Regions from separate parts of the Megasphaera intestinihominis genome, predicted to be linked through region 1. Evidence: a T-box and tRNA genes for the amino acid it is inferred to sense, from the RefSeq annotation. Region 1 holds a T-box; the other holds one or more tRNA genes.
The links. The T-box of region 1 lies ahead of thrS (threonine--tRNA ligase). A T-box ahead of a tRNA ligase gene usually reads a tRNA of that ligase, here a tRNA-Thr.
Positions count from the first base shown of each region.

Region 2: it has a tRNA-Thr gene. The T-box ahead of thrS (threonine--tRNA ligase) is inferred to sense a tRNA for this amino acid. The anticodon was not compared.

Region 1 covers NZ_JBBMEU010000006.1:37,470-52,256, reverse strand. The annotation lists gene WMO23_RS02030 (acyl-CoA dehydrogenase) at 220-1,371, shown strand; gene WMO23_RS02025 (electron transfer flavoprotein subunit beta/FixA family protein) at 1,444-2,256, shown strand; gene WMO23_RS02020 (electron transfer flavoprotein subunit alpha/FixB family protein) at 2,277-3,293, shown strand; T-box leader at 3,591-3,805, shown strand; gene thrS (threonine--tRNA ligase) at 3,842-5,749, shown strand; gene ylqF (ribosome biogenesis GTPase YlqF) at 5,889-6,752, shown strand; gene rnhB (ribonuclease HII) at 6,755-7,543, shown strand; gene WMO23_RS02000 (magnesium transporter CorA family protein) at 7,535-8,488, opposite strand; gene smc (chromosome segregation protein SMC) at 8,735-12,289, shown strand; gene ftsY (signal recognition particle-docking protein FtsY) at 12,292-13,236, shown strand; gene WMO23_RS01985 (NanQ anomerase/TabA/YiaL family protein) at 13,248-13,712, shown strand; gene thiM (hydroxyethylthiazole kinase) at 13,727-14,539, shown strand; gene thiW (energy coupling factor transporter S component ThiW) at 14,532-14,787, shown strand, end outside.
Region 2 covers NZ_JBBMEU010000003.1:19,647-34,433, forward strand. The annotation lists gene WMO23_RS01040 (DHH family phosphoesterase) at 1-272, shown strand, start outside; gene rplI (50S ribosomal protein L9) at 269-715, shown strand; gene lonC (Lon family ATP-dependent protease) at 738-2,657, shown strand; gene dnaB (replicative DNA helicase) at 2,659-3,987, shown strand; tRNA gene WMO23_RS01060 (tRNA-Thr) at 4,187-4,262, shown strand; tRNA gene WMO23_RS01065 (tRNA-Tyr) at 4,269-4,354, shown strand; tRNA gene WMO23_RS01070 (tRNA-Met) at 4,360-4,435, shown strand; tRNA gene WMO23_RS01075 (tRNA-Thr) at 4,492-4,567, shown strand; tRNA gene WMO23_RS01080 (tRNA-Met) at 4,573-4,649, shown strand; gene tuf (elongation factor Tu) at 4,797-5,984, shown strand; gene WMO23_RS01090 (mechanosensitive ion channel family protein) at 6,575-7,471, shown strand; gene WMO23_RS01095 (L-lactate permease) at 7,785-9,305, shown strand; gene pct (propanoyl-CoA transferase Pct) at 10,121-11,674, shown strand; gene WMO23_RS01105 (VOC family protein) at 11,671-12,585, shown strand; gene WMO23_RS01110 (acyl-CoA dehydratase activase) at 12,611-13,387, shown strand; gene WMO23_RS01115 (2-hydroxyacyl-CoA dehydratase subunit D) at 13,409-14,695, shown strand; gene WMO23_RS01120 (2-hydroxyacyl-CoA dehydratase subunit D) at 14,695-14,787, shown strand, end outside.

The DNA of each region.
Region 1 (14,787 bases):
GTTTTAGGATGAGAAAATGGAATAGTGATATTGTGCTTTATAGGCTTTTTGCTATTGATTTAACATGTGAAAAGTTGTACAATGCATTTGTAAGCACTGAGACGGTGTGAATATATATCCAGACAGAATTTACTGTAAGGAAATGTATCGCCTCGATGTTCAGGTTTTTATCTTATGGCTTTACTAAACTAACTATACACTAAGGAGAGTGGAAACATCATGGATTTTAACTTAACAGATATTCAACAGGACTTCTTAAAACTCGCTCATGATTTCGGCGAAAAGAAATTAGCTCCGACCATTACGGAACGCGACCACAAAGGTATTTATGACAAAGACCTTATTGATGAACTGCTCAGCCTCGGTATTACCGGCGCTTACTTCGAAGAAAAATACGGCGGTTCCGGCGATGACGGCGGCGACGTTTTGAGCTACATCCTCGCTGTTGAAGAATTGGCTAAATACGACGCTGGTGTTGCTATCACCCTGTCGGCAACGGTTTCCCTTTGCGCTAACCCGATTTGGCAGTTCGGTACAGAAGCTCAGAAAGAAAAATTCCTCGTTCCTTTGGTTGAAGGTACTAAACTCGGTGCTTTCGGCTTGACCGAACCGAACGCTGGTACTGATGCTTCCGGCCAGCAGACTGTTGCTGTTAAGAACGACGACGGCACATACACGCTGAACGGCTCCAAGATTTTCATCACCAACGGCGGCGCTGCTGATATCTACATCATCTTCGCTATGACCGACAAGAGCAAAGGCAACCACGGCATTACAGCCTTCATCCTCGAAGACGGCATGCCTGGCTTCACTTTCGGTAAGAAAGAAGACAAGATGGGCATCCATACTTCGCAGACCATGGAACTCGTATTCCAGGACGTCAAAGTTCCGGCTGAAAACATGCTCGGCGAAGAAGGCAAAGGCTTCAAGATCGCTATGATGACTTTGGACGGCGGCCGTATCGGCGTTGCTGCTCAGGCTCTCGGCATTGCAGAAGCTGCACTGGCAGATGCTGTTGAATACTCCAAACAGCGTGTACAGTTCGGCAAACCGCTCTGCAAATTCCAGTCCATTTCCTTCAAACTGGCTGACATGAAGATGCAGATCGAAGCTGCCCGTAACCTCGTTTACAAAGCTGCTTGCAAGAAACAGGAAGGTAAACCCTTCACCGTTGATGCTGCTATCGCAAAACGCGTTGCTTCCGATGTTGCTATGCGCGTAACGACAGAAGCAGTCCAGATCTTCGGCGGCTATGGCTACAGCGAAGAATATCCGGTTGCTCGTCACATGCGCGATGCTAAGATCACTCAGATCTACGAAGGCACGAACGAAGTTCAGCTCATGGTTACAGGCGGTGCTCTGTTAAGATAAGTGAAGTTTATGATGCAGGCTTGGCATCAGCCAAGCCTGTTACATAAAAAAGATTTTAGGAGGCAAACGTAAATGGAAATATTGGTATGTGTCAAACAAGTTCCGGACACAGCAGAAGTTAAGATTGACCCCGTAAAACATACCGTCATTCGTGCTGGTGTTCCTAACATTTTTAACCCCTTCGACCAGAATGCTCTGGAAGCAGCTCTTCAGATGAAAGATGCTGACAAAGACGTAAAGATTACGTTACTCTCGATGGGTCCTGATCAGGCAAAAGACGTTCTTCGTGAAGGCCTCGCAATGGGCGCTGACGATGCATATCTTCTGTCCGACCGCAAACTCGGTGGTTCCGACACGTTAGCTACGGGCTATGCTTTGGCACAGGCTATCAAAAAAATAGCTGCTGACAAAGGTATCGAACAGTTCGATATCATCCTTTGCGGCAAACAGGCTATCGACGGCGATACCGCTCAGGTTGGCCCGCAGATCGCTTGCGAACTCGGTATTCCTCAGATTACGTATGCCCGCGACATCAAAGTCGAAGGCAACAAAGTTACTGTTCAGCAGGAAAACGAAGAAGGCTACATCGTAACGGAAGCTAACTTCCCGGTATTGATTACCGCTGTTAAAGACTTGAACGAACCGCGTTTCCCGACCATTCGTGGCACCATGAAAGCAAAACGCCGCGAAATCCCGAATTTGGACGCTGCTGCTGTTGCAGCTGATGACGCTCAGATCGGTTTGTCTGGCTCTCCGACTAAAGTCCGCAAGATTTTCACACCGCCTCAGAGATCCGGTGGTCTCGTTCTCAAAGTTGAAGATGACAACGAACAGGCAATCGTCGACCAGATTATGGAAAAACTGGTTGCCCAGAAAATCATTTAATCTAAGGAGGAACAGTGAAAATGGATTTAGCAGAATATAAAGGCATTTATGTAATTGCTGAACAGTTTGAAGGCAAATTACGTGATGTATCTTTCGAATTGTTGGGCCAGGCTCGCATCTTGGCTGACACCATCGGCGACGAAGTCGGTGCAATCCTCATTGGTAAAGACGTAAAACCGTTGGCTCAGGAACTCATCGCTCACGGTGCTCATAAGGTATTCGTATATGATGATCCTCAGCTCGAACATTACAATACGACGGCTTATGCAAAAGTTATTTGCGATTTCTTCCATGAAGAAAAACCGAACGTATTCCTCGTTGGCGCTACCAACATCGGCCGTGACCTCGGCCCGCGTGTCGCTAACTCCTTGAAGACTGGCCTCACCGCTGACTGCACACAGCTCGGCGTTGACGACGACAAGAAGACCATCGTATGGACCCGTCCGGCTCTCGGCGGCAACATCATGGCTGAAATCATCTGCCCGGACAACCGTCCGCAGATGGGTACTGTCCGCCCGCACGTCTTCAAAAAACCGGAAGCAGATCCTTCTGCAACTGGCGAAGTTATCGAAAAGAAAGCTAACCTCTCCGATGCTGACTTCATGACCAAATTCGTCGAACTCATCAAATTGGGCGGCGAAGGCGTTAAAATCGAAGACGCTGACGTTATCGTTGCTGGCGGCCGTGGCATGAACGGTGAAGAATCGTTCAAGACCGGTATCCTCAAAGAATGCGCAGACGTCCTCGGCGGCGCTGTTGGTGCATCCCGTGCAGCTGTTGACGCTGGCTGGATCGATGCTCTCCATCAGGTTGGCCAGACTGGTAAAACAGTTGGTCCGAAGATCTACATTGCATGCGCTATTTCCGGTGCTATCCAGCATTTGGCAGGCATGACTGGTTCTGACTGCATCATCGCCATCAACAAAGACGAAGATGCTCCGATTTTCAAAGTCTGCGACTATGGTATCGTAGGCGATGTCTTCAAAGTTCTCCCGCTCCTCACGGAAGCTATCAAGAAACAGAAAGGCATTGCATAAGTTATCTAACCGTGCATAATCAAAAGGTCTATCGCTATGCGATAGACCTTTTTTGCTACTGGCAGCTGGCCGTTAGTGTCTGACCACTAGTTCGTAGGGGTTCGCACGTGGCGAACCCGTTTCAGCATATGTGTGGTTTCCTATTCAAGTTGCTAGAAACATCATACAAATACTTGGCGGGGCGCCCACGGGCGACCCCTACAAACTCAAAAAGAGGCTGTCGCTTTAAGACAGCCTCTTTTCTCTCTTGACAACCCCCATTTCCTGCCGTATAATTTATGCATACATAGAGATATGTAAGATGCTTTGAAAAGGACAACACTTGATAGCTCCTTTATTACAGAGAGAGGCACGATGGTGAGAGTGCTTTATAAAGTCTGGCAAGTTACCGCCTTGGAGCAGGATTCCCGAAGTAAGTAGGGGGTCCCGGCCGCCCCGTTATCGCGCTTGAGTACATCGGGTTTTCCGGTGAACTAGGGTGGAACCACGTGAGTTATGCTCTCGTCCCTTGAGGACGAGAGCTTTTTTTATTAAGGAGGATGTTTGTAATGGCAGAATTAGTATTAAAAGACGGAAGCAAAAAACAGTTTCCCGATGGCATCTCTCTTGCCGAAGCTGTCAAACAGCTCAGCAACAGTCTTGCAAAGAAAGTATTAGTCGCAAAGGTAAACGGTGAAGTCACGGACCTCCGCGAAACCATTGTCGACGGCTCGACCGTTGAATTCCTCACCTTCGCCGACCAGGAAGGGAAAGATACGCTCCGCCATACAGCATCTCATGTCATGGCACAGGCTATCCAGCACCTCTTCCCGGGCGTCAAGTTCGCCATTGGCCCGTCCATTGAAAACGGCTTCTACTACGACCTCGACACAGAACACCGTTTCACACAGGAAGACTTTGCTGCCATTGAAGCTGAAATGGCTAAGATCGTCAAAGAAAACCTTCCCATTACCAAAGAAGTCTTGTCCCGTGCCGACGCTTTGAAACTCTTCAAAGACGCTGGCCAGGATTATAAAGTAGAACTCATCGAAGACCTTCCGGAAGATGCCGTCATCTCCATCTACCGCCAGGGCGACTTCGTCGACCTCTGTGCCGGCCCGCACTGCGCTTCGACCGGTGCCGTCAAGGCCTTCAAGCTGCGCACCGTTGCCGGTGCTTACTGGCGCGGCGATGAACACAACAAGATGCTCCAGCGTATTTACGGGACCGCTTTTGAAAAGAAATCGGAACTCGATGAATACCTGAAGATGATGGAAGAAGCTGAAAAGCGCGACCATCGTAAACTGGGCAAACAGCTCGACCTGTTCAGCTTCCACGAAGAAGGCCCGGGCTTCCCGTTCTTCCATCCCAAGGGAATGATCCTGCGCAACAACTTGCTTAAATTCTGGCATGAACTCCATGATGAAGCCGATTACGACGAAATCATGACCCCGATGATCCTCAACCGTCACCTCTGGGAACAGTCCGGCCACTGGGATCACTACCGCGACAACATGTATTTCACGACTATCGATGAACAGCCTTACGCCATCAAACCGATGAACTGCCCGGGCGGCATCCTGGTCTATAAGAGTAACGTCCACAGCTACCGCGACTTCCCGATGCGCATGGCTGAACTCGGCCTGGTCCATCGCCATGAACTCCATGGGGCCCTCCACGGCCTGTTCCGCGTCCGCTGCTTCACTCAGGACGATGCTCACATCTTCATGCTGCCGAGCCAGATGAAAGAAGAAATCTCCGGCGTCATGGACCTCTTCGACAAGGCTTACAAACAGTTCGGCCTGGAATATCACGTCGAATTGTCCACTCGTCCGGAAGACTCCATGGGCTCCGACGAAATCTGGGAACTGGCTACCAAGACCTTGCATGATGTCATCGAAGAACGCCACATCCCGTACGTCATCAACGAAGGCGACGGCGCATTCTACGGCCCGAAACTGGACTTCCACCTGAAAGACTCCATCGGCCGTACCTGGCAGTGCGGTACTATCCAGCTCGACATGCTCATGCCGGAACGCTTCGATATGACCTATATCGGCGAAGATGGCCAGAAACATCGCCCGGTCATGGTACATCGTGCCTGCTTCGGCAGTATCGAACGCTTCCTGGGCATCATCACCGAAAACTATGCCGGTGCTTTCCCGGTATGGCTGGCTCCGGTCCAGATCAAGTTCCTGCCCATCTCCGACAAACACCTGGCTTACTGCAAAGACCTGGCTAAGAAGTTCAAGAAATTGGGCATCCGCGTCGAAGTCGATGAAAGCAGCGAAAAGATCGGCTACAAGATCCGCAAGGCTCAGATGGAAAAAGTTCCTTACATGGCTGTCGTCGGCGATAAAGAAATGGAAAACGGCACCCTCGGCCTGCGCGACCGCTCCAAAGGCGATTTAGGCGCCAAACCGATCGACGAAGTCGTCGCCCACATCCAGAAACTCACCGAAACAAGAGAAGGCTAATAGCGTGAGTTTGTAGTTTGCAGTTAGAAGTTTTAAAATAAAGCCATCTACTAAAAACTAACAACTAGCCACTAACAACTAAAAAGGGCTTGTCGTCGTTCGACAAGCCCTTTTTTCTCATCACCAAAGGAGATTCACTATGATAATCAACTGGTATCCCGGCCACATGGCCAAGGCCAAGCGCCTTATTCAGGAAAATCTCAAGATCATCGACGTCGTCATCGAACTCGTCGATGCCCGTATCCCTATGAGCAGCACCAATCCCATGATTAAGTCCCTCATCGGCGACAAGCCGTCTGTCGTCGTCCTCAACAAGGCCGACCTGGCCGACCCGGCCGTCCTCGACGAATGGGTGGCCTATTACAAGCAGCAGGGCCGCAAAGTCCTGGCCCTGAACAGCAAAGGCGGCAAAGGGGTGAAACAGCTCATTTCCCTGGTCCGCTCCCTGGCAGCGCCGAAGCTGGCCCGCTGGAAGGCCCGGGGCCTCAAGAACCGCGCCGTCCGCACCATGATCCTGGGCATTCCTAATGTCGGCAAATCGACGCTCATCAACAAGCTGTCCCGCCGCAGTGCGGCCAAGACGGCCGACAAGCCTGGCGAAACGAAGGGCAAGCAGTGGGTCCACATCGGCGACCAGCTCGACCTCCTGGATACGCCGGGCGTCTTGTGGCCGAAACTGGAAAACCAGGTCAGCGCCTACCGCCTGGCAGCGACAGGGGCCATTTCCGATACGGTCTTCGACATGGAAACGGTCATCATGCAGCTCATCGAACAGTTATCGGCCCAGTACCCTGATGAATTGAAGGCCCGTTATAAACTGGAAACCCTCTGTGACAAGCCGCTGGATACGATCGAAGCCATCGGCCGCAAGCGGGGCTGTATCGTTTCCGGCGGCGTCGTCGACCTGGAAAAGACGTACAAGCTCATCCTCAAGGAATTCCGCGAAGGCAAAATCGGCGCCATCTCCCTGGACCGGCTGGGCGAATGGGAAGGGGAGGACTGACCATGGACATCGAGAAACTCCGCGTCGCCGACCTCAAGGCCCGCCTGGCCGCTGGCGGTGACGTCCAGGACCTCCTGGCAGCCATGAAAGAAGACGGCCGCGTGTCGGTCCGCAAGCTGGCTGCCGCCTATATGCGCCAGAAAATCCGGGAAGAAGCCGAACGGGAACGGGTCCTGCACATGTATGCCCAGGAAACGGCTTACTACAACCAAGGGCTGTACCACGTAGCCGGCATCGACGAAGCCGGCCGCGGCCCGGCTGCCGGTCCGGTCATGGTAGCCGCCGTCATCCTGCCGCCCTACTGGGAATGTCCCGGCCTCAATGACAGCAAAAAAGTCCCGCCGGCCAAGCGGGACGTCCTCTATGATAAAATTATGGCCGAAGCCGTTGCCGTATCCTGTGTGGCCAAGTCGGAAAAAGAAATCGACGAACTCGATATTTACCACGCCACCATGCAGGGCATGTACGACGCCGTGAACGGCCTGGCCGTGCCGGCTGAAGCCGTCCTGGTCGATGCCATGCCTCTTCGGGAACTGACCGTGCCCCATAAGTCCCTGGTCCACGGCGACGCCCTGAGCGCGTCCATCGCCGCCGCTTCGATCATCGCCAAAGTCACGCGTGACCGCCTCATGGTCGAATACGACAAAAAATATCCCCAGTACGGCTTTGCCGTGCACAAGGGATATTTGACGAAAATGCATATGGAAGCGTTGCAAAAATACGGGCCCTGTCCCATTCACCGCCGCTCTTTTGAACCGATAAAGAGCATGGTGAAGGGCCTTTCAGAATAAATCCTTCCGCCAGAGCATGATGACGGCGACGACGGTGCAGAACATGGCGATGCCTACGACGTAATAGAAGCCGGCTGTCGTGTCCTGGAAGGGGACGGGGACGTTGATGCCCCACAGGCTGAAGATGATCGTCGGGACGGCCAGCATGATTGTAATGGAAGCCAGGAATTTCATGACCAAGTTCAGGTTGTTGGAAATGATGGATGCAAAGGTATCGGACATATTCATGAGGATGTTGGAATACATCTCGACCATTTCGATAGCCTGCTTGTTTTCGATGATGACATCTTCCAGGAGGTCTTCGTCTTCTTCATACATCTTGATGAGGTGGTGGAGCGACGTATTGCGGCGCAGGCGCATGAGCCGTTCCATGACGATGCCATTGCTGCGCAGGGCCGACGTGAAGTACGTCAAGGATTTCTGTAATTCCAGGAGCAGGAAGAATTCCTTGTTGCGCATGGAATGGCGCAGGATTTCCTCGATGTCATCGGTCCGGCGGTTGATCTGCATCAAGTAGCGCAGGAACAGCGTCGCCGAACGGTACAGGATCTGGAATAAGAAACGCGTCTTCTTGAATGTATAGAACAGAGGATACTTATTCTCCGTAAAGGCGCGCATGACTTCTGTTTCTTGAATACAGAGGGTGATGATGAAGTCCGGTGTAATGAAAATGCCCAGGGGCAAGGTGTCATAACTGTCCGTTTCCAAGATGATCGGGATGTTGATGACGACAAAGATGTAGTTATCTTCGATTTCGACGTGGGAACGTTCTTCCGTGTCCAAGGCGGTTTTCAGAACATCAGTGGGGATTTCCGTGACCATGGATACGAGCTGTAAATCTTCGGAATCGGGATTTACGACGTGGATCCAGGATCCTTTTTCAGCCGATGCCAGGGAAATGTTGTCTTCCAGATGGCCGTTGCTGTGCTTATAAACTTGAATCATTACGGTACTCTCCCTTTCTGCAGAATGAGGGCCTTCAAACCTAAATTCTAATATAATCCATTAAGACAGGACTTGTCAAGGCTTTCCCTGATATTTTACACAAACTTTGCCCAGCCCTGGCTGGCGACGCCGTGGTGGCGGCAGGCTGGTAATTATGGTATCATTAACTGTACGAGTAAATAAGCAGAACTGCTATGCGGCGCCATACCGTGTCCGTCCGGGCAGTCCACAGAGAGAGTAGAAACTATGCAATTATTGAAAATGGAACTGCGGGGATTCAAGTCCTTTGCAGATAAGACGACCCTGACCTTCGACAAGGGCATTACGGCCATCGTCGGTCCCAATGGCAGCGGCAAGAGCAATATTTCCGATGCCGTCCGCTGGGTCATGGGGGAACAGAATGTCCGCCAGCTGCGGGGGCAGAAGTCGGAAGACATCATCTTTGCCGGGACCCAGACCCGCCGGCCCCAGGGGGCAGCGGAAGTCTCGCTGTACTTCGATAACAGCGACCACGCCTTGGATACGGAATTCACGGAAGTCGTCGTCACGCGGCGCCTCTTCCGCTCCGGCGACAGTGAATACTATATCAACCGCCGGCCGTGCCGCCTGAAAGATATCCATATCCTCTTCGCCGATACGGGTATCGGCCAGGACTCTATGGCCGTCATCGGCCAGAACCGCGTCGACCGCATCCTCAACAGCAAGCCCGAAGAGCGGCGGGTCATCTTTGAAGAAGTTGCTGGCATCAGCCGCTTCAAAGGCCGCAAGGCCGACGGCCTGCGCAAGATCGCCGAGACCGAGCGCAACCTGGAGCGCATCCGCGACCTCATGAGCGTCCTCGAAGAGCGGCTGGAACCATTGCAGGAACAGGCAGAAACTCTGCAGAAATTCCGCTGCCTCGACAGCGAGCGCCTGGCCTATGAAGGGACCGTGACCTTGCAGGAACTGCGCAACAGCGAACGCCTCCTGGCCAAAGCCGAGAACAGCCGCATGACGGCGGCGACAGAAGAAGAAAAGGCCGCCCAGGAACTGGCAGCGGCCGAGGGAAAACGCAAGGCCCTGTTGGAGGTCATGGCGGCAGACGACGAAAAACTGCGCCGCCTCGATGAAGAAGCCATGGCCGTCCACAACGAGCTGGACAGCCTCGTCCACCGCCGTGAAGCCTGCCGGCAGCGGCAGGCCGAACTGGCCGAGAACGAATCCCAGGCCGCTGACGACGCCGCTCAGCTGCAGCAGCGCCAGGCAGCCTGGCAGGAACAAAAAGAAACCCTGCAGGCCCAGAAGGACCAGAAAGCAGCTGAACTGGCTGCGGCTCAGAAGGCTTTAGCCCTGACTCAGACCCTGTTCGGCCAGGCCGAAGCCAAGGCCGAAGCGGCAGCAAAGGCCCTGCAGGAGCGGGTCGACGCCAACTCCAAGCGCAGCCGCGACGCTTTCATGCTGCGCCGGGACAGTGAAGACCTGCGCCGCCGCCTGGAAGAAAATGAAGCCGCCTGCCAGCAGGCCCTGAAGCAGTGGGAAGACAAGAAGCAGACCCTGACAGCGGCAGAAGCCCGCCATGAGGAAGCCCAGGCCCAACAGGAAGCGTGCCAGAAAAAAGCCGCCGCCTTTGAAAAGCAGGCCGCCTCGCTGCGACAGACGGCTCAGGAAAAGGGCCAGCGCCTGAAAAAAGGAGAAGACGAATACCGCCGCCTGCGCGGCGATGTCGACGCCGCCTCCCAGCGCATGCGCGTCCTCCAGAGCATGGAACAGGAACATGAAGGCCTGGGACGGGCGGTCAAAGTCGTCCTGACAGCCAGCCAGCCCTGGCGCAGCCGGCTGTGCGGCGCCGTCGGCGAACTCTGCCAGATCCCATCGCGCTTTGCCGTCGCCATCGACGTCGCCCTGGGCGGTGCCGTCCGTTACGTCGTCGCCGAAGACGAAAGGGCGGCCAAACAGGCTATTTCGTATTTAAAAGACAGAAAAGCCGGCCGGACGACCTTCCTGCCCCTGGATACCCTGCGCAGCCGGCAGCGGACAGCCGATGAAGAACAGGCTGCCGGCGAACCGGGCATGCTCGGCTTCGCCTCCGATGCTATTTCTTATGATGCTAAATATGAGAAGGTCTTTTCATCCCTCTTAGGGCGGACCCTCCTGGCCGATACCATGGATACGGGCTCGGCTGTGGCCCGGAAATACGGCCATCGCCTGCGCATCGTCTGCCTCGACGGGACGCAGTTCAACGCCGGCGGCTCCCTGACCGGCGGCAGCGCCCGCAATCAGGAAGGTTCCCTCATCAGCCGGCGGGCGCTGCTGCAGGAATTGCAGGAGACCTGCCGCCGTGGCCAGCAGCGTCTGGAAACCCTGGCCGCTGAGGGCCGGGAACTGCGCCGGCAGGCCGAAGAATCTGCCCGGGAACTGGCCCAGGCCGAAGACCATTGGCGCAAAGCCAGCCAGGCTGCGGAACAGGCCCGCTGGCAGGGCGGTCAGGAAGAGAAGGGCCTGGCCGATATCCGCCAGGCCCTGGCTGATTTTGACCAGCGCGTCGAAGCCTTGGAAAAGGAACGGGCCGACATGCAGGCCCGGCTGGTCGCCAAGGAAGCCGCCCTGGCCGATATGGAAACGGGGCCGGCCGCCGATGTCCAGCAATGGCAGGACGCCTGTGATGCTGCCAAGGCCGAAGCCGCCCAGTGCCGCCAGACCTTGACGGAAAGGCAGATTGCCGTAGCCAAACTGACAGAACAGGCCAGCCATGGCGACGACCAGCTGCGCCAGCATGACAAATGGCAGCAGGAACTGACGGTACAGGAACAGGCCCTGGCCCAGCGCCGCCAGGATTTGCGCCGCCGCCAGGAAGAAGCGGCCCGCCTGTTGACAGAACTGTCGAAAAATATTACCTTGAAAGAAGCCGATACGGTCCGCTGCGACCAGGCCAAAGAGGCTTTTTATCAGACCCGCAATGAGTCTTTGAAACAGAGCCAGGACCTGGATGGTGTCGTCGACGACCTGCGCCGGCGCCATCAGGATTGGCAGCAGCGCTGCAACGCTGCCGACATCCAGCGGGAAAAATACAAGAGCGATATCAGCCATCATGAAGAACGGCTGGCCATGCAGGGCCTGAGCCGCCAGGAAGCCATGGAGCGCCGCCGCGAAGGCTCGCTGAAAGAGCTCCACGACAAGGTCGCCTCCCTGAAAGGGCAGATCACAGCCCTGGGGACCATCAACCCGGCAGCTGAAGACGAATACAAGACGGCTCTGGAAAAGCGGGACTTCTACAACCGCCAGTGCGATGACCTGAAAGAATCGCGGGAAAAACTGCGGACTGTCGTCGCTGAAATCGACGCGGCCATGGCCGAACAATTCGCCAAGGCCTTCAAGGAAATCGGTGTCCACTTCCAGGATATCTTCAGCCGTCTCTTCGGCGGCGGTACGGCCCACCTGGCCCTGACCGACAAGGAACATATCCTGGAAGCCGGTGTGGAAATCTATATCCGCCCGCCAGGAAAGAAGCAGCAGTCCCTGACGCTTCTCTCCGGCGGCGAACGGGCCCTGACGGTCATTGCCCTGCTCCTGGCTTTTCTGGCCTATCATCCGGCACCGTTCTGCCTGGTCGACGAAGTCGACGCCGCCCTGGACGAAGCCAATGTCGAACGCATGGCCCGATACCTCAAGAATTACAGCGGTGCGACGCAGTTCATCGTCATCACACACCGCCGCAAGACCATGGAAGCGGCCAATACCCTGTTGGGCGTGACCATGGAAGAAAAAGGCGTATCGCGCCTGCTGACTGTCAAAGTAGATGAATTGTTAAAGGAAGGAACATAACTATGGGATTTTTTTCAAAACTGCGCAAAGGCTTAGAAAAGACGAAACACTCGCTCATCCAGAATATCGAAACCGTCGTCCGCGGCTATGCCAAGATCGACGACGACATGTACGATGACCTGGAAGCGGTCATGCTCACCGGCGATATTGGCGTCGAAACGACGGAATACCTCCTGGACCAGATCCGGACCGGTGTCAAATCGAAGGAAATCAAAGACGGCAACGACGTCGTCCCGTATTTGGAAAAATGCATCGTCGCCCTGCTCAATGAAAACGATGAACCCCTGCCGGAAACAGACGGGCCGCGGGTCATCTTCATCGTCGGCGTCAACGGCGTCGGCAAGACGACGACTATCGGCAAACTGGCCAAGTATTACAAGCAGCAGGGGAAATCGGTCATGCTCGCCGCCGGCGATACCTTCCGTGCGGCAGCGTCGGAACAGCTGACCATCTGGGCGGACCGCGTCGGCGTACCCATCGTCAAGCATCAGGAAGGCGCCGATGCAGCCGCCGTCGTCTTCGATGCCACGGCGTCGGCCAAAGCCAAGGGCATGGATATCCTCCTCGTCGACACGGCCGGCCGCTTGCAGACCAAGTCCAACCTCATGGAAGAATTGCGGAAAATGGCCCGTGTCGCCAGCCGCAACATCGAAGGAGCTCCGCAGGAAACGCTCCTCGTCCTCGATGCCACGACGGGCCAGAATGCCGTCAGCCAGGCCAAACTCTTCGGCGACGTCGTCCCCTTGACGGGCGTCGTCCTGACCAAGCTCGACGGGACGGCCAAAGGTGGCGTCATCTTGTCGGTCAAGCGGGAATTGGGCGTCCCTGTCCGCTGGGTCGGCGTCGGCGAAGGCGTCGACGACCTGCGTCCCTTCGATGCCGCCCAGTTCGCCGATGCCCTGTTCGATAAAAACGTCGCAGCCCGCGAAGCCAGCGACGAAGATTAGGAGGGAATCCCATGTTCGTAGGTAATATTTCCCAGTATGAAAAGGAAAGCCGTTTCCTGCCGGAATATATCCGGCCGTGGATCGAGAAATTGTCTTCCCTGGTCAAGTCGGACTTGAATCCCGGACGCCATACCTTCGATACAGTCAATTACATGAATGTCGATGTCACGGAAACGGCGCCGGCCAGCCAGCGTCTGATGGAAGCCCACCGCGACTACATCGACGTCCAGTACGTCCTCGAAGGCGAAGAGAACATCGGCTGGCAGCCCTTATGCCAGGCCGGCCCTGTCGTCGATGACAGCCGGGCCGACAGCGATGCCTGGTTCTACAATCCCGATGTCGCCGACGATACGGTCATTGCCATGACGCCGGGAACGTATGCCATTTTCACGCCGGCTGACGGCCATCGCTGCCTCTGCGCGCCTGACGGGCAGGGGAAGGCCATCAAGAAGGCCATCCTCAAGCTCCACGTCTAGAAGGGGGGATGAAGATGGAACTTATTCCGGCCGTCGCCAGGGCCCTTGAGGAACTGCGCCGTCAGCGGCCCCTCATTCACCATATCACCAATTTCGTCACCATGACTGACTGCGCCAATGCGACCCTGGCTATCGGCGCGTCGCCGACTATGACCAATGCCGTCGAGGAAGTCGCCGAAATGGCGGCTGCCGCCAGGGCCCTGGTCCTCAACCTGGGGACGCTCCAGGCGTGGACCCTGGAGGCCATGCTGGCAGCCGGTAAATCGGCCGCTGCCCACGGCGTGCCCATCGTCTTCGACCCCGTCGGCGCCGGCGGTACGACCTTCCGCACCCAGGCGGCCCTGCGCCTGCTGGATGAACTGCCTATGGCCGTCATCCGCGGCAACGCGTCGGAAATCACCTGCCTGGCAGCCCATAAGAGCGGCCAGGATTTCGGCGTCGACAGCCGTCTAGGCCCAGCCGACCCGGCCCTGGCTTCGTCCCTGGCCAGCCATCTCGGGACGACCGTCGCCATCACCGGCGCCGTCGATGTCCTTTCCGATGGCTGCCAGACGGCCGAAATCCGCAACGGCTGTCCCCTGCTGACCTATGTGACCGGTACGGGCTGCATGACGACGTCCCTCATCGCCTCCTTTGCCGCCGTGGCCGACCCGTTCACAGCCGCAGCCGGCGGCATCCTGGCCATGGGCATCGGCGGCGAGCTGGCCCTGGCAGGGGAGGGGAAGAATGGGCCGGGGACCTTTCACGCCCGTCTCTTCGATGCCTTTTATCAATTAAATGATGCTATCTTACAAAAATATGGAAAGGTTGTAGTACATCGTGAATAATACTGAACTCAAGAAAATGACAGTGACGGCGATTTTCATCGCCATCGGCGTCCTCCTGGCGCCTTTCGTATCCTTTCCCTTCGGCGGTGCCCGGGTCTTCCCGCTGCAACACCTCATCAATGTCCTCTTGTCGGTCCTCGTGGGCTGGCGCTATTCGACGGCCGGTGCTTTCTGCATTTCATCCATCCGCATTGCAATGGGCGTCGGTACCGTCCTGGCCTATCCCGGCAGCATGATCGGCGCCGCTT
Region 2 (14,787 bases), on a different contig from region 1:
TCGCCGCCCAGGTAGCGGATATGCTCATCAACATCGACAGCGTCGAAGCCAGCTTCACTTTCTATTATCTGGCCGATGACTGCATCGGTGTCAGCGCCCGCTCGAAAGGCGAAATCAATGTACAATTAGTCATGGAAGCTCTCGGCGGCGGCGGCCACCGTACCGTTGCCGGTGCCCAGCTGCGTGGCCGGACCCTGGTCGAAGCCCAGGGGGACGTCATGGCAGCCCTCCATGAAATCATAGATAAAGACAAGGAGATTGATGAAAAATGAAAGTAATCTTATTACAGGATGTAAAGAAACTCGGTAAGAAAGGGGACATCATCGAAGTATCGGAAGGCTATGGCCGCAACTTCCTCCTGCCCCGTAAATTAGCCGCTCCCGGCACATCGGAAAACCTCAACGATGCCAAACAGAAAAAAGCCGCTGCCAAGCATAAGGCCCAGGTCGCTTCGGATGAAGCCGTCATCCTGGCCAGCCAGCTGAAGAAAGTCGAACTGACCATTCCCGTTAAAGTCGGCGAAGGCGGCAAAGTCTTCGGTGCCATTACGGGCAAGACTATCAGCGAAGCGGCCAAGGCCCAGTACGATATCGACCTGGACAAGAAAAAAGTAGAAATCAAGGATCCGATTAAATCGCTCGGCGATTACGATGTTACCATCCGCGTCCATCCGACGATTACCAGTGTCATCAAAATACACGTTGTAGAAGGCTGATCATAAGCCATAAGGGGATACAATGAAAGAATTATTGGACAAATTATTACAGCGCCATAAGTACCTCGAACCGACGGCGGAGGAAGAACTCCGCCGTCAGGTTAACGTGCTTTATGGCGCTTTTACTGGTCTTATAGGGTCTGAAAAGATGGTCCTCCGGGCCAGTAAGTACTCTGCCTTGTCGTACATCCATTCCGAAGACCCGCGCCAGCGCCTGGTCGGACTGCAGCGCCTCATCTATGAAGACGTCTCGTATGATAAAGTACCCGATGACGATGAAGTCATCAACGTCCTCAATGAACTGGAAATGGTCCTGGCTGAGATGCTGGCCCGTCAGGCCGTAGAAGAACGGCTGGAAAAGAAAATCAGCCAGCGCATGGATGAAAAACAGCAGGAATACGTGCGGGAAATCAAGATGGAACTCATCAAGGAAGAACTGCACGACGTCGAAACGCCGCAGACCAAGCGCAAGCTCAAGGAATTGGACGACCTGGAAAACGTCCATCTTACGGAATCGGTCATGGAACGGGTACGGCCGAAACAGCTCCGGGCTATTGTCGGCCAGGAACGGGCCGTGGAAGCCATGCAGAGCAAGTTATCGTCTGTCTATCCGCAGCACCTGCTCCTCTACGGACCGCCTGGCGTCGGCAAGACGACGGCTGCCCGCATCGTCCTCGACGAAGCCAAGAAGCTGCCCTTTACACCGTTTGGCCCTGATGCGCCCTTTATCGAAACGGACGGGACGACACTGCGCTGGGATTCGCGGGATATGACCAACCCCCTCATCGGTTCGGTCCACGACCCGATTTATCAGGGCGCCCGCCGCGACCTGGCCGATACGGGGATCCCGGAACCGAAGCCGGGCCTGGTCACCGAAGCCCATGGCGGCATCCTCTTCATCGACGAAATCGGGGAAGTGGACCCGATGCTGCTCAACAAGCTGCTGAAAGTCATGGAAGACAAGCGGGTCCGTTTTGAATCGGCTTATTACGACGAAGACGACCCGAATGTGCCGAAGTATATCAAGAAACTCTTTGCCGAAGGGGCTCCGGCCGACTTCATCCTCATCGGTGCGACGACGCGGGACCCGTCGGAAATCAATCCGGCCATCCGGTCGCGCTGCGCTGAAATCTTCTTTGAACCCCTCATCCCGTCGGATATCGAACAGATTGTCACCAATGCCGCTGCCCAGCTGGGGGCGGAACTGGAAGACGGCGTGGCCAAATTGATCAGTGAGTTCACCATCGAAGGCCGCAAGGCCGTCAACATCCTGGCCGATACATATGGCCTGTCTGTCTTTAAATCGGGCTCCAAGGACCACGTGCGCATCACCTGCGACCACGTCCGCCGCGTCGCCCAGATCAGCCGCCTCGTGCCTTATGTGACGGAAAAGGCCAGCGATACGCCTGTCGTCGGCAAGGTCTTCGGCCTCGGCGTCGCCGGTTACCTCGGCTCGGCCATTGAAATCGAAGCCGTCGCCTTTCCGGCGCGGGCGCCGGGGAAGGGGTATTACCGCTTCAACGATACGGCCGGTTCCATGGCCAAGGACTCCATGTTCAACGCAGCCGCTGTCGTCCGCCGCATGACCGGTAAGGAACTGTCCGATTACGACGTCAACATCAACTTCGTCGGCGGCGGCAATATCGACGGCCCGTCGGCAGGCTGTGCCATTACGACGGCCCTCATCTCGGCCATCACAGGCAAGCCGGTCCGCCAGGACATGGCCCTGACCGGGGAAATTTCCATCCAGGGCCAGGTCAAGCCCGTCGGCGGCGTCTTTGAAAAGGCTTATGGCGCCCGTCAGGCTGGCATGAAAGGAATCATCATCCCGAAAGAAAATGCTCATGATATCCCGGAACGCCATTTAGGCCTGAATATCCACTATGCCGTCACCATCGACGACGTACTGAAACTGATGTTGGTCGAACAGGAGGGAGCCTAATATGGAACAGCGGATTCCACCGCAGAACGTAGAGGCGGAACAAGCCGTCCTGGGGGCGATGCTCTTATCCCATGATGCCGTCATCGTCGCTATGGAAAAGCTCCAGTCCCAGGATTTTTACCGCGACGTCCATCGCATCATCTTCGAGGCCATGGAACACCTCCATCGGGAAAATAAAGAAATCGACGTCATCACCCTGCCGGACGAGTTGAAACGCATGAAGAAGCTCGACGATGTAGGCGGTCTCGAATACGTCCTGAACCTGCCGAACCTGGTCGGGTCAGCGGCCAATATCGAATATTACGCCAATATCGTCGCCGAGAAGGCCCTGGCGCGCAACCTCATTTCGACGTGTACCGAACTGATGACGGAAGCCTATGACGGCCAAAAGGAAACGGAAGCCCTCCTGGACGATGCCGAACGGCGCATTCTCCAGCTGTCGGATACAAAGAACCGCGGCGATTTCGCTTCCGTCGGCGCCGTCGTCGAAGTGACCCTGGACAAGATCACCAAGCTCTATGAAAATAAAGCGGGCCTCACCGGCCTGCCGACGGGATTCCGCGACCTGGACCGCATGACGTCAGGCCTGCAGCCGTCGGACCTGATCCTGGTCGCTGCCCGTCCGAGTATGGGCAAGACGGCCTTTACCCTGAACATCGCCCAGAACGTCGGCGTCCGTCAGCATAAGACGGTAGCCTTCTTTTCCCTGGAAATGTCCCAGGAACAGCTAGTCCAGCGACTGCTCTGCCAAATCGCCCATATCGACTCGCAGAAACTGCGCACAGGCCAGCTCAACAGCGATGAAGAGTGGACGCGCCTGACCGATGCCTGCGACAAGCTTTATGAGTCGCCCATTTACATCGACGATACGCCGGGCATCTCTGTCGCCGAAATGCGATCGAAAGCGCGGCGCCTCAAGTCGGAACACGGCCTGGACCTGATTATCGTCGACTACCTGCAGCTCATGCAGGGGCGCAATGCCGAAAGCCGCCAGCAGGAAATCTCCGAGATTTCCCGGTCCCTCAAGGCCCTGGCGCGGGAACTGAAAGTACCGCTCATCGCCTTGTCCCAGCTCAGCCGCAGTGTCGAAAGCCGGCAGGATAAACGGCCTATGCTCAGTGACCTCCGCGAATCGGGGGCCCTGGAACAGGATGCGGATATCGTTTCCTTCTTGTACCGCGAAGATTACTACGATAAGGAAACGGAGAACCAGCACATTACAGAAGTCATCCTGGCCAAACACCGCAACGGCCCTGTCGGGTCGGTCAAGCTCTACTTCAAGAACGAGTTCACGCTGTTCCTCAACCTGGACACGCAGCATGAAGGGTAGATAAAATTAATTTAAAAAAAGTGTAAAAAGCACTTGCATTATTCCGTGGGGTATAGTATACTAATCAAGTCAGCGGTTCTGACAGAGCCTTTTGAAACGGGGTTCTGCCTCGTCAGAAGAAATAAGAAAAGCTGATAAAAAAGTTCTTGACAGAACGTCAGTCCTTTGATATAATAGACTACGTTCCACGGAACAGTAAGCCAACGTAGCTCAATTGGTAGAGCAACTGACTTGTAATCAGTAGGTTGTAGGTTCAAGTCCTATCGTTGGCTCCAGTAAATGGTGGGGTTCCCGAGTGGCTAAAGGGAGCAGACTGTAAATCTGCCGGCGTTTGCCTTCGAAGGTTCGAATCCTTCCCCCACCACCAATCATCGCGGGGTGGAGCAGTTGGTAGCTCGTCGGGCTCATAACCCGAAGGTCGTAGGTTCAAGTCCTGCCCCCGCTACCAAATTTTTTTACTGTCAGGTAAAAAAAACTTCATAATTGGCTTTGACCAGTTCATAAGCTGTTGTAGCTCAGTCGGTAGAGCGTATCCTTGGTAAGGATAAGGTCACCGGTTCAATCCCGGTCAATAGCTCCACACATGGCGGCTTAGCTCAGTTGGCTAGAGCATGCGGTTCATACCCGCAGTGTCCAGAGTTCGAATCTCCGAGCCGCCACCACACTAATAACCTCGTGCATACGAGGTTATTTCTATATGCAAAAATATTTTTTGTTTAAATTTTCCTATTTTTTTAAGCAAAGAGTATGGATGTGTGATAGAATACAAGTGGGTAGCTGTTTTTTTCCTAAAGGAGGAAATGATTACAATGGCAAAAGAACATTATGAAAGAACAAAACCGCATGTTAATATCGGTACGATTGGTCACGTCGACCATGGCAAAACGACATTAACGGCTGCTATTACGAAAGTATTAGCAAAGAAGGGCTTTGCCAAGTTCGAAGATTACTCCGATATTGACAAGGCTCCGGAAGAACGTGAACGTGGTATTACGATCAACACGGCGCACGTCGAATATGAAACGGAAAAACGCCACTATGCACATGTTGACTGCCCGGGGCATGCTGACTATGTCAAGAACATGATCACTGGTGCAGCTCAGATGGATGGTGCTATCCTCGTTGTATCCGCAGCTGACGGCCCGATGCCGCAGACTCGTGAACACATCCTCCTGGCCCGCCAGGTCGGTGTACCGGCTATCGTCGTATACCTCAACAAAGCTGACCAGGTCGACGATCCGGAACTGATTGAACTCGTTGAAATGGAAGTCCGCGACCTCCTGACTGAATATGATTATCCTGGCGATGAAGTACCTATCATCGTAGGTTCTGCATTGAAAGCCCTCGAAGGCGATCCGGAAGCTGAAAAATCCATCCTCGACTTGATGGATGCTGTCGACAGCTACATCCCGACGCCGAAACGTCCGACGGACCAGCCGTTCCTGATGCCTGTCGAAGACGTATTCACCATCACCGGCCGTGGTACGGTTGCTACGGGCCGTGTCGAACGTGGTACGATCAAAGTCGGTGACGCTGTCGAAATCGTCGGCCTCGCTGATAAACCGAAAGATACCGTCGTTACGGGCGTTGAAATGTTCCGTAAGATCCTGGACCTCGCAGAAGCAGGCGACAACATCGGCGCACTGCTCCGTGGCATCGACCGCAAAGACGTCGAACGCGGCCAGGTCCTGGCTAAACCGGGCACGATTCATCCGCACACGAAATTCAAGGCTCAGGTCTATGTCCTGACCAAAGATGAAGGCGGCCGTCATACGCCGTTCTTCAACGGCTATCGTCCGCAGTTCTACTTCCGCACGACTGACGTAACGGGTGTCATCACCCTGCCGGAAGGCACAGAAATGTGCATGCCTGGCGATAACGTCAAGATGGAAGTCGAACTCATCACACCGATTGCTATCGAAGCAGGCCTGCGCTTCGCTATCCGTGAAGGCGGCCGTACCGTAGGTGCCGGTGTCGTATCCGAAATCGAAGGCTAAAAGATAGTTTAAAGTTTGTAGTGCCGAGTTTGTAGAAAGAGGTTAAATTTTTAGCCAATAACTGCAAACTAAAAACTACAAACTTGATACTTAAAAGAGGGGCTGTCGCACGAAGGTTTCTGCCATCATGCGAGGCCCCTTTCTCTTTATAGTTTGCAGTATGGAGTTTGTAGTCTGTAGAAATGGAATTTAAATTTTCTAATCACTAACTGCTAACCACTAGCAACTTAAAAGGGCTTGTTGCATGTGCAACAAGCCCTTTTTTTGCATACATTTATGCGCAAGGCTACAGGCCGTGAATTAGTTATCGCCTGTCTGCGCAATTGTAGGGGCTCGCACGTGGTGAGCCCGCTTCTAGTATAATGAGGGAATGACGGTAACTGTAACGTAAGGCATCCGTCGGAAGCCTCTCCTCATAGGAGAGGTAGCCCGAAGGGCCGGAGAGGTTAACCTCTCCGTCAGCTGCGCTGACAGCTCTCCTAGCAGGAGAGCCGGGCCGTCGGCCCCTACGAACCCCTAACCCCTAGCCACTAGCCACTACCCAAAATCCCGGGTATAATAGAACTACACACAAGAGGAGGGTGCGAAATATGAACATTGCTGAAAATACGGCCGATACAGCGCAGCAGGCGGCTAACGTCGTCCAGGCCGATGTCCAGAACCAGGTCACGCAGAGCGTCACGACGCTGGACCATTTAAAGGATTTTCTGCTTAACCACGGTCCCGATGTCATCTATGCCATCGTCATCTTCATCGTCGGCCGCTATGTGGCCCGGGCTTTCAAGAACCTGGCTGTCCGCATGATGACCCATGCCAATTACGACCATACGGTCATCACCTTTGTCAGCCAGCTGATTTATTATGCCATCATGGCCTTGGTCCTGTTGTCGGCCCTGAATAAGGCCGGTATCCCGACGAATTCCTTCCTGGCCGCGTTCGGCGCCTTTGGCCTGGCTGTCGGCCTGGCCTTGCAGAGCAATCTGTCGAATTTCGCTTCCGGCCTTTTGATCCTGATCTTCAAGCCTTTCAAAGCCGGAGATTGGATCGCCGTCGGCGGCGTAGAAGGCAGCGTCAAAGGGATTCAGATGATGAATACGGCTATTACGACGAAAGACAACAAGACGATTTTCATCCCCAATTCCAGTATCACCTCGTCCCAGGTGACCAACAGCTCTTACCAGCAGGAAAGGTACATTACTTTTTTCTTCGACATCGGTTACCAGAACGACCATCACAAGGCCATTGCCCTGCTGAAGCAGATATTCCGGGAAGACAGGCGGGTCCTCAATGCCGACACGATGGAAATCGGCATCCGCGAATTTGCCGAAAGCTCCGTGCGCATCGCCGCTTTTCCCAAGGTCGCCAAGGAAAATTATTACCCCGTCTATTACGACACTATGTCCAAGGTAAAGGATACCTTCGATGCCAACGGTATTGATATACCTTATCCGCAGCGCGTAATTTATATACAAAAAAATGAACAATAAAACGTTACTTTTTGAACATGTTTTTAGCTATTTCTTAGGAAATAGCTGATTTTTTTGTACCCTATCCATAGTATGTGAAAAAAAGAATAAAGACGGGAAATAAGAATATTCGCCAAAATCGAAAAATAATCTTGCGTTTTTCGTCTAACTAAGGCTTGAACTATACTTTAATAGCATTGTTAAGCTGTTGATTTATGCCCTTTTTCTATTATATAATAGTATCATGTTGTTCGGGAATTAATTATTTAATTATTAATAGTTTTTGGGCATATAATAAGTTCAAAAGTGAACAAAGAAAGAGGGTATTTGTATTATGGTATTTTTATTGGCATTGTCACCTATTTTGTGGCTCATCGTTTCTTTGGGCTTCCTGAAGATGCAGAGCTTCAAGGCATGTCCCATTGCCTTGATCATTTCTTTTGCCGTCGCCCTGGCCTGGTATCATATGCCGGGCATGGATGCCGCTACGGCAGCCCTGGAAGGCGTGGCCCTGGCATGCTGGCCTATTTTACTGGTCATCATCGCCGCTATCTTTACGTATAATCTGACCTTGTACACCAAGAGCATGGATATCGTCAAGCACATGCTGACGACGGTCAGCAAGGACCGCCGCGTCCTGGCCCTGCTCATCGGCTGGGGTTTCGGCGCCTTCATGGAAGGCATGGCCGGCTTCGGTACGGCTATCGCTATCCCGGCATCGATGCTGGTTGCCCTGGGTTTCGACCCCATCAAGGCTATCCTGATCTGCCTGGTTGCTAACTCCGTTCCGACGACGTATGGTTCCATCGGTATCCCGGCCAGCACCCTGGCTAACTTGACGGGCCTCGATCCGGTCCAGCTGTCGACGTATATCAGCTTGCAGCTCCTGCCGCTCAACATCCTTTGCCCGTTCATCATCGTCGCCATCGTCGGCGGCTCGCTGAAGGCCCTCAAAGGCGTTTTCATGGTTACCCTGCTCTCGGCCCTGGGCCTGGCTGTGCCGGAACTCATCGTCTCGGCCTTCGTCGGTCCGGAACTGGCTGTCATGGGGGCTTCTATCGTCATCATGGCCCTCATCGTCGTTTATTCCCATTTCCGTCCTATCGACGATCCGGAATATGCCATGGACATCAATCCGGCTCACGTACCGCTCCGCGGTGGTCTGCTGGCTTGCCTGCCCTTCATCTTGATTTTCGTCTTCTTATTGTTGACGTCGAAACTCGTTCCCTTCATCCATGCACCGCTCATGGCTATTAAATCGTCGGTCCTCATCTATACCGGTCAGGGCGGCGTACCTTATACCTTCATCTGGGTCAATACGCCGGGCATCCTCATCCTCCTGGCAGCCTTCATCAGTGGTAAGGCCCAGTCGGCCCGTTTTAGCGAAATGTTCTTCGTCTTGCTGAACACCATCAAAGGCCTGCGCAATACGATCATCACCATCATCGCCGTCATCGCTACAGCTAAAGTCATGGGCTACAGCGGCATGACGTCAGATATCGCCCGCACGGCTGTCGAAGCGACGGGCATGATGTATCCGGCCATTGCACCGCTCATCGGCTCTGTCGGCACGTTCATCACCGGTTCCGGTACGTCCAGTAACGTCCTCTTCGGCAACCTCCAGACCGATGCCGCTGCCGCCATCAACGCCAATAAAGCCTGGCTGGCTGCTGCCAACGCGGCCGGTACCTGCGCAGGCAAGATGATTTCGCCGCAGAGTATCGCCATCGCCGTCGGGGCCATCTCCCTGACCGGCAAGGATAACGAAATCCTTCAGGCAATCATGAAAGTCTATGTACCATATATCATCCTCTTAGGGGCCATCGTCTACTTCGGACAGGTCCTGGTAGGGTAGGGAAAAAGGGACTGTCGCACATGCGACAGTCCCTTTTTCTGTAGGGGCTTGCACGTGGCAAGCCCGCCTGAAATGTGATGTAGACGTTATACATGACAAATGATATGCGTGAAAACGTTCAATATACTCCAATCTATTATGTCTATACAATCATGATAGGCCTGTCTTAGAATATGAGTGATTATTCATTTTAGGGAGAGCGCCACCAAATATCCAACGGGTCGCCCACGTGGCGACCCCTACAGCGCAAAAAAAGGCTGCCGTATAAAGCCATCTGGGCTTCGTGCGGCAGCTTTTTTAGATGATTCAGGCGAACCACTAGCCACGAACCCCTAACCACTAATCCCTAGCCCCTAAACTTCCTATTACGAACTATTCTAGAAGGAAAGAATAAGTACCGTTTTTCACATACTATAACGAATTATCATGCTTGGTTTTTAACAGTACCTTTTGGTCATGGCTGTTTTACAGGGGTTTCCGACTTTTTAATATATAATATCGATTAAACTAAAAATCATACGTGATGAATTAATCTATTTATGTCAATATATAAGCCATTTTATTGCCGTAATTCGCTTGGAATTAGTTGTTCGATAAATAATTATAAATATCAAAATTTATAATTCTAAAGTGGAATAGATTTGTAGATTTTCTATTCCTTGTGACTAATTTGTCCCGATTTATTCATTGACGTTATGGGTTTTCCATGATATCATTCTAGTCAGTAATTCACCTTTGGAAAATTTTCACAAAGGCGTACGACAGTAGCGACGACAGCGTCGGTACACTCTACATAGCAGGAGGAAGTTACGGTAATGAGAAAAGTAGAAATCATTACAGCTGAACAAGCAGCTCAGCTCGTAAAAGACAACGACACGATTACGTCTATTGGTTTTGTCAGCAGTGCCCATCCGGAAGCCCTGACCAAAGCCTTGGAAAAACGGTTCTTGGATACGAACACGCCGCAGAACCTGACTTACATCTACGCAGGTTCCCAGGGTAAACGCGATGGCCGTGCTGCAGAACACCTGGCACACACAGGTCTTTTGAAACGCGCCATCATCGGTCACTGGCAGACAGTACCGGCTATCGGTAAACTGGCTGTTGAAAACAAAATCGAAGCATACAACTTCTCGCAGGGCACGCTGGTTCATTGGTTCCGCGCTTTGGCAGGCCACAAACTCGGCGTCTTCACAGATATCGGTTTGGAAACTTTCCTCGATCCCCGTCAGCTCGGCGGCAAGCTCAATGACGTAACCAAAGAAGACTTGGTCAAATTGATCGAAGTCGACGGTCACGAACAGCTTTTCTATCCGACCTTCCCGGTCAACGTAGCTTTCCTCCGCGGCACTTATGCCGATGAATCGGGCAACATCACCATGGATGAAGAAATCGGGCCTTTCGAAAGCACTTCCGTCGCCCAGGCCGTTCACAACTGTGGCGGTAAAGTCGTCGTCCAGGTCAAAGACGTCGTCGCTCACGGCAGCCTCGACCCGCGCATGGTTAAGATCCCTGGCATCTATGTCGACTACGTCGTCGTAGCAGCTCCGGAAGACCATCAGCAGACGTATGACTGCGAATACGATCCGTCCCTCAGCGGCGAACATCGTGCTCCCGAAGGCGCTGCCGACGCAGCTCTCCCCATGAGTGCTAAGAAAATCATCGGCCGCCGCGGCGCTTTGGAACTGACCGAAAACGCTGTCGTCAACCTCGGCGTCGGTGCTCCGGAATACGTTGCTTCCGTTGCCGGTGAAGAAGGTATCGCCGATACCATTACCCTGACCGTCGAAGGCGGCGCTATCGGTGGTGTACCCCAGGGCGGTGCCCGCTTCGGTTCGTCCCGCAATGCCGATGCCATCATCGACCACACCTATCAGTTCGACTTCTACGATGGCGGCGGTCTGGACATCGCTTACCTCGGCCTGGCCCAGTGCGATGGCTCGGGCAACATCAACGTCAGCAAGTTCGGTACTAACGTTGCCGGCTGTGGCGGTTTCCCGAACATTTCCCAGCAGACACCGAATGTTTACTTCTGCGGCACCTTCACGGCTGGCGGCTTGAAAATCGCTGTCGAAGACGGCAAAGTCAAGATCCTCCAGGAAGGCAAAGCCAAGAAGTTCATCAAAGCTGTCGACCAGATCACTTTCAACGGTTCTTATGCAGCCCGCAACGGCAAACACGTTCTCTACATCACGGAACGCTGCGTATTTGAACTGACCAAAGAAGGCTTGAAACTCATCGAAGTCGCACCGGGCATCGATATTGAAAAAGATATCCTCGCTCACATGGACTTCAAGCCGATCATTGATAATCCGAAACTCATGGATGCCCGCCTCTTCCAGGACGGCCCGATGGGGTTGAAAAAATGAAACCTATGCGACTCCACCACGTAGGCATTGTCCTGCCGACCTTAGAAAAAGCCCATGAATTCATGCAGAATAATGGACTTGAAATCGACTATGCCGGCTATGTCGATGCTTACCAGGCTGATCTCATTTTCACTAAGTTTGGTGAATTTGCCAGCCCGATTGAAATGATTATCCCGCACTCCGGTGTGCTTACCCAATTCAATGGTGGCCGCGGCGGCATTGCCCACATCGCCTTCGAAGTGGACGATGTCGAAGCTGTCCGCCAGGAAATGGAAGCAGATTGTCCGGGATGCATGTTAGAAAAGAAAGCTGTCCAGGGTACGGACGACATTATCGTCAACTTCCGCCGCCCGACAACCAACCAGGGTATCCTCGTTGAATATGTTCAGACGACAGCACCTATCACCGGCCGCGGCGAAAATCCTTTCGTTAAGAATCTCGGCCCGGAAAAAGGGAAGTTCAACGAAACATGGCATCCCATGCGCCTGCACCATATCGGCATCGTCTTGCCGACCTTGGAAAAGGCCCATGAATTCATCAAGACCAATGGTCTGGAAGTGGATTATTCCGGTTTCGTCGACGCCTACCATGCGGATCTCATTTTCACTAAAAAAGGTGAAAACAGTACGCCTATCGAATTCATTATTCCCCGTGAAGGGGTCCTCAAAGATTTCAATCATGGCAGGGGAGGTATCGCTCATATCGCCTTTGAAGTGGATGATGTCGAAAAGGTACGTCAGATTATGGAAAGCCAGAAGCCTGGTTGCATGCTCGAAAAGAAAGCCGTCCGGGGAACGGACGATATCATCGTCAACTTCCGCCGTCCCAGCACGGACGCCGGCATCCTCGTCGAATATGTCCAGACCGTAGCTCCCATCAATCGCAGCAATCCCAACCCTTTTAATGATTGATTTTTTATAAAGAAAGGTGAAAACTGTGTATACTCTCGGAATCGACGTTGGTTCTTCTTCTTCCAAGGCAGTCATCCTGGAAGATGGCAAGAAGATCGTCGCCCATGCCGTCGTTGAAATCGGCACCGGTTCGACCGGTCCGGAACGCGTTTTGGACGAAGTCTTCAAAGATACCAACTTAAAAATTGAAGACATGGCGAACATCATCGCCACAGGCTATGGCCGTTTCAATGTCGACTGCGCCAAAGGCGAAGTCAGCGAAATCACGTGCCATGCCAAAGGGGCCCTCTTTGAATGCCCCGGTACGACGACCATCCTCGATATCGGCGGTCAGGACGTCAAGTCCATCAAATTGAATGGCCAGGGCCTGGTCATGCAGTTTGCCATGAACGACAAATGCGCCGCTGGTACGGGCCGTTTCCTCGACGTCATGTCGAAGGTACTGGAAATCCCCATGTCTGAAATGGGGGACTGGTACTTCAAATCGAAGCATCCCGCTGCCGTCAGCAGTACCTGCACGGTTTTTGCTGAATCGGAAGTCATTTCCCTTCTTTCCAAGAATGTCCCGAAAGAAGATATCGTAGCCGGTGTCCATCAGTCCATCGCCGCCAAAGCCTGCGCTCTCGTGCGCCGCGTCGGTGTCGGTGAAGACCTGACCATGACCGGCGGTGGCTCCCGCGATCCCGGCGTCGTCGATGCCGTATCGAAAGAATTAGGTATTCCTGTCAGAGTCGCTCTGCATCCCCAAGCGGTGGGTGCTCTCGGAGCTGCTTTGATTGCTTATGATAAAATCAAGAAATAAGTCAAAGGAGAGAACAAAATCATGAGTGAAGAAAAAACAGTAGATATTGAAAGCATGAGCTCCAAGGAAGCCCTTGGTTACTTCTTGCCGAAAGTCGATGAAGACGCACGTAAAGCGAAAAAAGAAGGCCGCCTCGTTTGCTGGTCCGCTTCTGTCGCTCCTCCGGAATTCTGCACGGCTATGGACATCGCCATCGTCTATCCGGAAACTCACGCAGCTGGTATCGGTGCCCGTCACGGTGCTCCGGCCATGCTCGAAGTTGCTGAAAACAAAGGTTACAACCAGGACATCTGTTCCTACTGCCGCGTCAACATGGGCTACATGGAACTCCTCAAACAGCAGGCTCTGACAGGCGAAACGCCGGAAGTCCTCAAAAACTCCCCGGCTTCTCCGATTCCCCTTCCGGATGTTGTCCTCACTTGCAACAACATCTGCAATACCTTGCTCAAATGGTATGAAAACTTGGCTAAAGAATTGAACGTACCTCTCATCAACATCGACGTACCGTTCAACCATGAATTCCCTGTTACGAAACACGCTAAACAGTACATCGTCGGCGAATTCAAACACGCTATCAAACAGCTCGAAGACCTCTGCGGCCGTCCCTTCGACTATGACAAATTCTTCGAAGTACAGAAACAGACACAGCGCTCCATCGCTGCCTGGAACAAAATCGCTACGTACTTCCAGTACAAACCGTCGCCGCTCAACGGCTTCGACCTCTTCAACTACATGGGCCTCGCCGTTGCTGCCCGCTCCTTGAACTACTCGGAAATCACGTTCAACAAATTCCTCAAAGAATTGGACGAAAAAGTAGCTAATAAGAAATGGGCTTTCGGTGAAAACGAAAAATCCCGTGTTACCTGGGAAGGTATCGCTGTCTGGATCGCTCTCGGCCACACCTTCAAAGAACTCAAAGGTCAGGGCGCTCTCATGACTGGTTCCGCTTATCCTGGCATGTGGGACGTTTCCTACGAACCGGGCGACCTCGAATCCATGGCAGAAGCTTATTCCCGTACATATATCAACTGCTGCCTCGAACAGCGCGGCGCTGTTCTTGAAAAAGTTGTCCGCGACGGCAAATGCGACGGCTTGATCATGCATCAGAACCGTTCCTGCAAGAACATGAGCCTCCTCAACAACGAAGGTGGCCAGCGCGTCCAGAAGAACCTCGGCGTACCGTATGTCATTTTCGACGGCGACCAGACCGATGCTCGTAACTTCTCGGAAGCACAGTTCGATACCCGCGTAGAAGCTTTGGCAGAAATGATGGCAGACAAAAAAGCCAATGAAGGAGGAAACCACTAATGAGTCAGATCGACGAACTTATCAGCAAATTACAGGAAGTATCCAACCATCCCCAGAAGACGGTTTTGAATTATAAAAAACAGGGCAAAGGC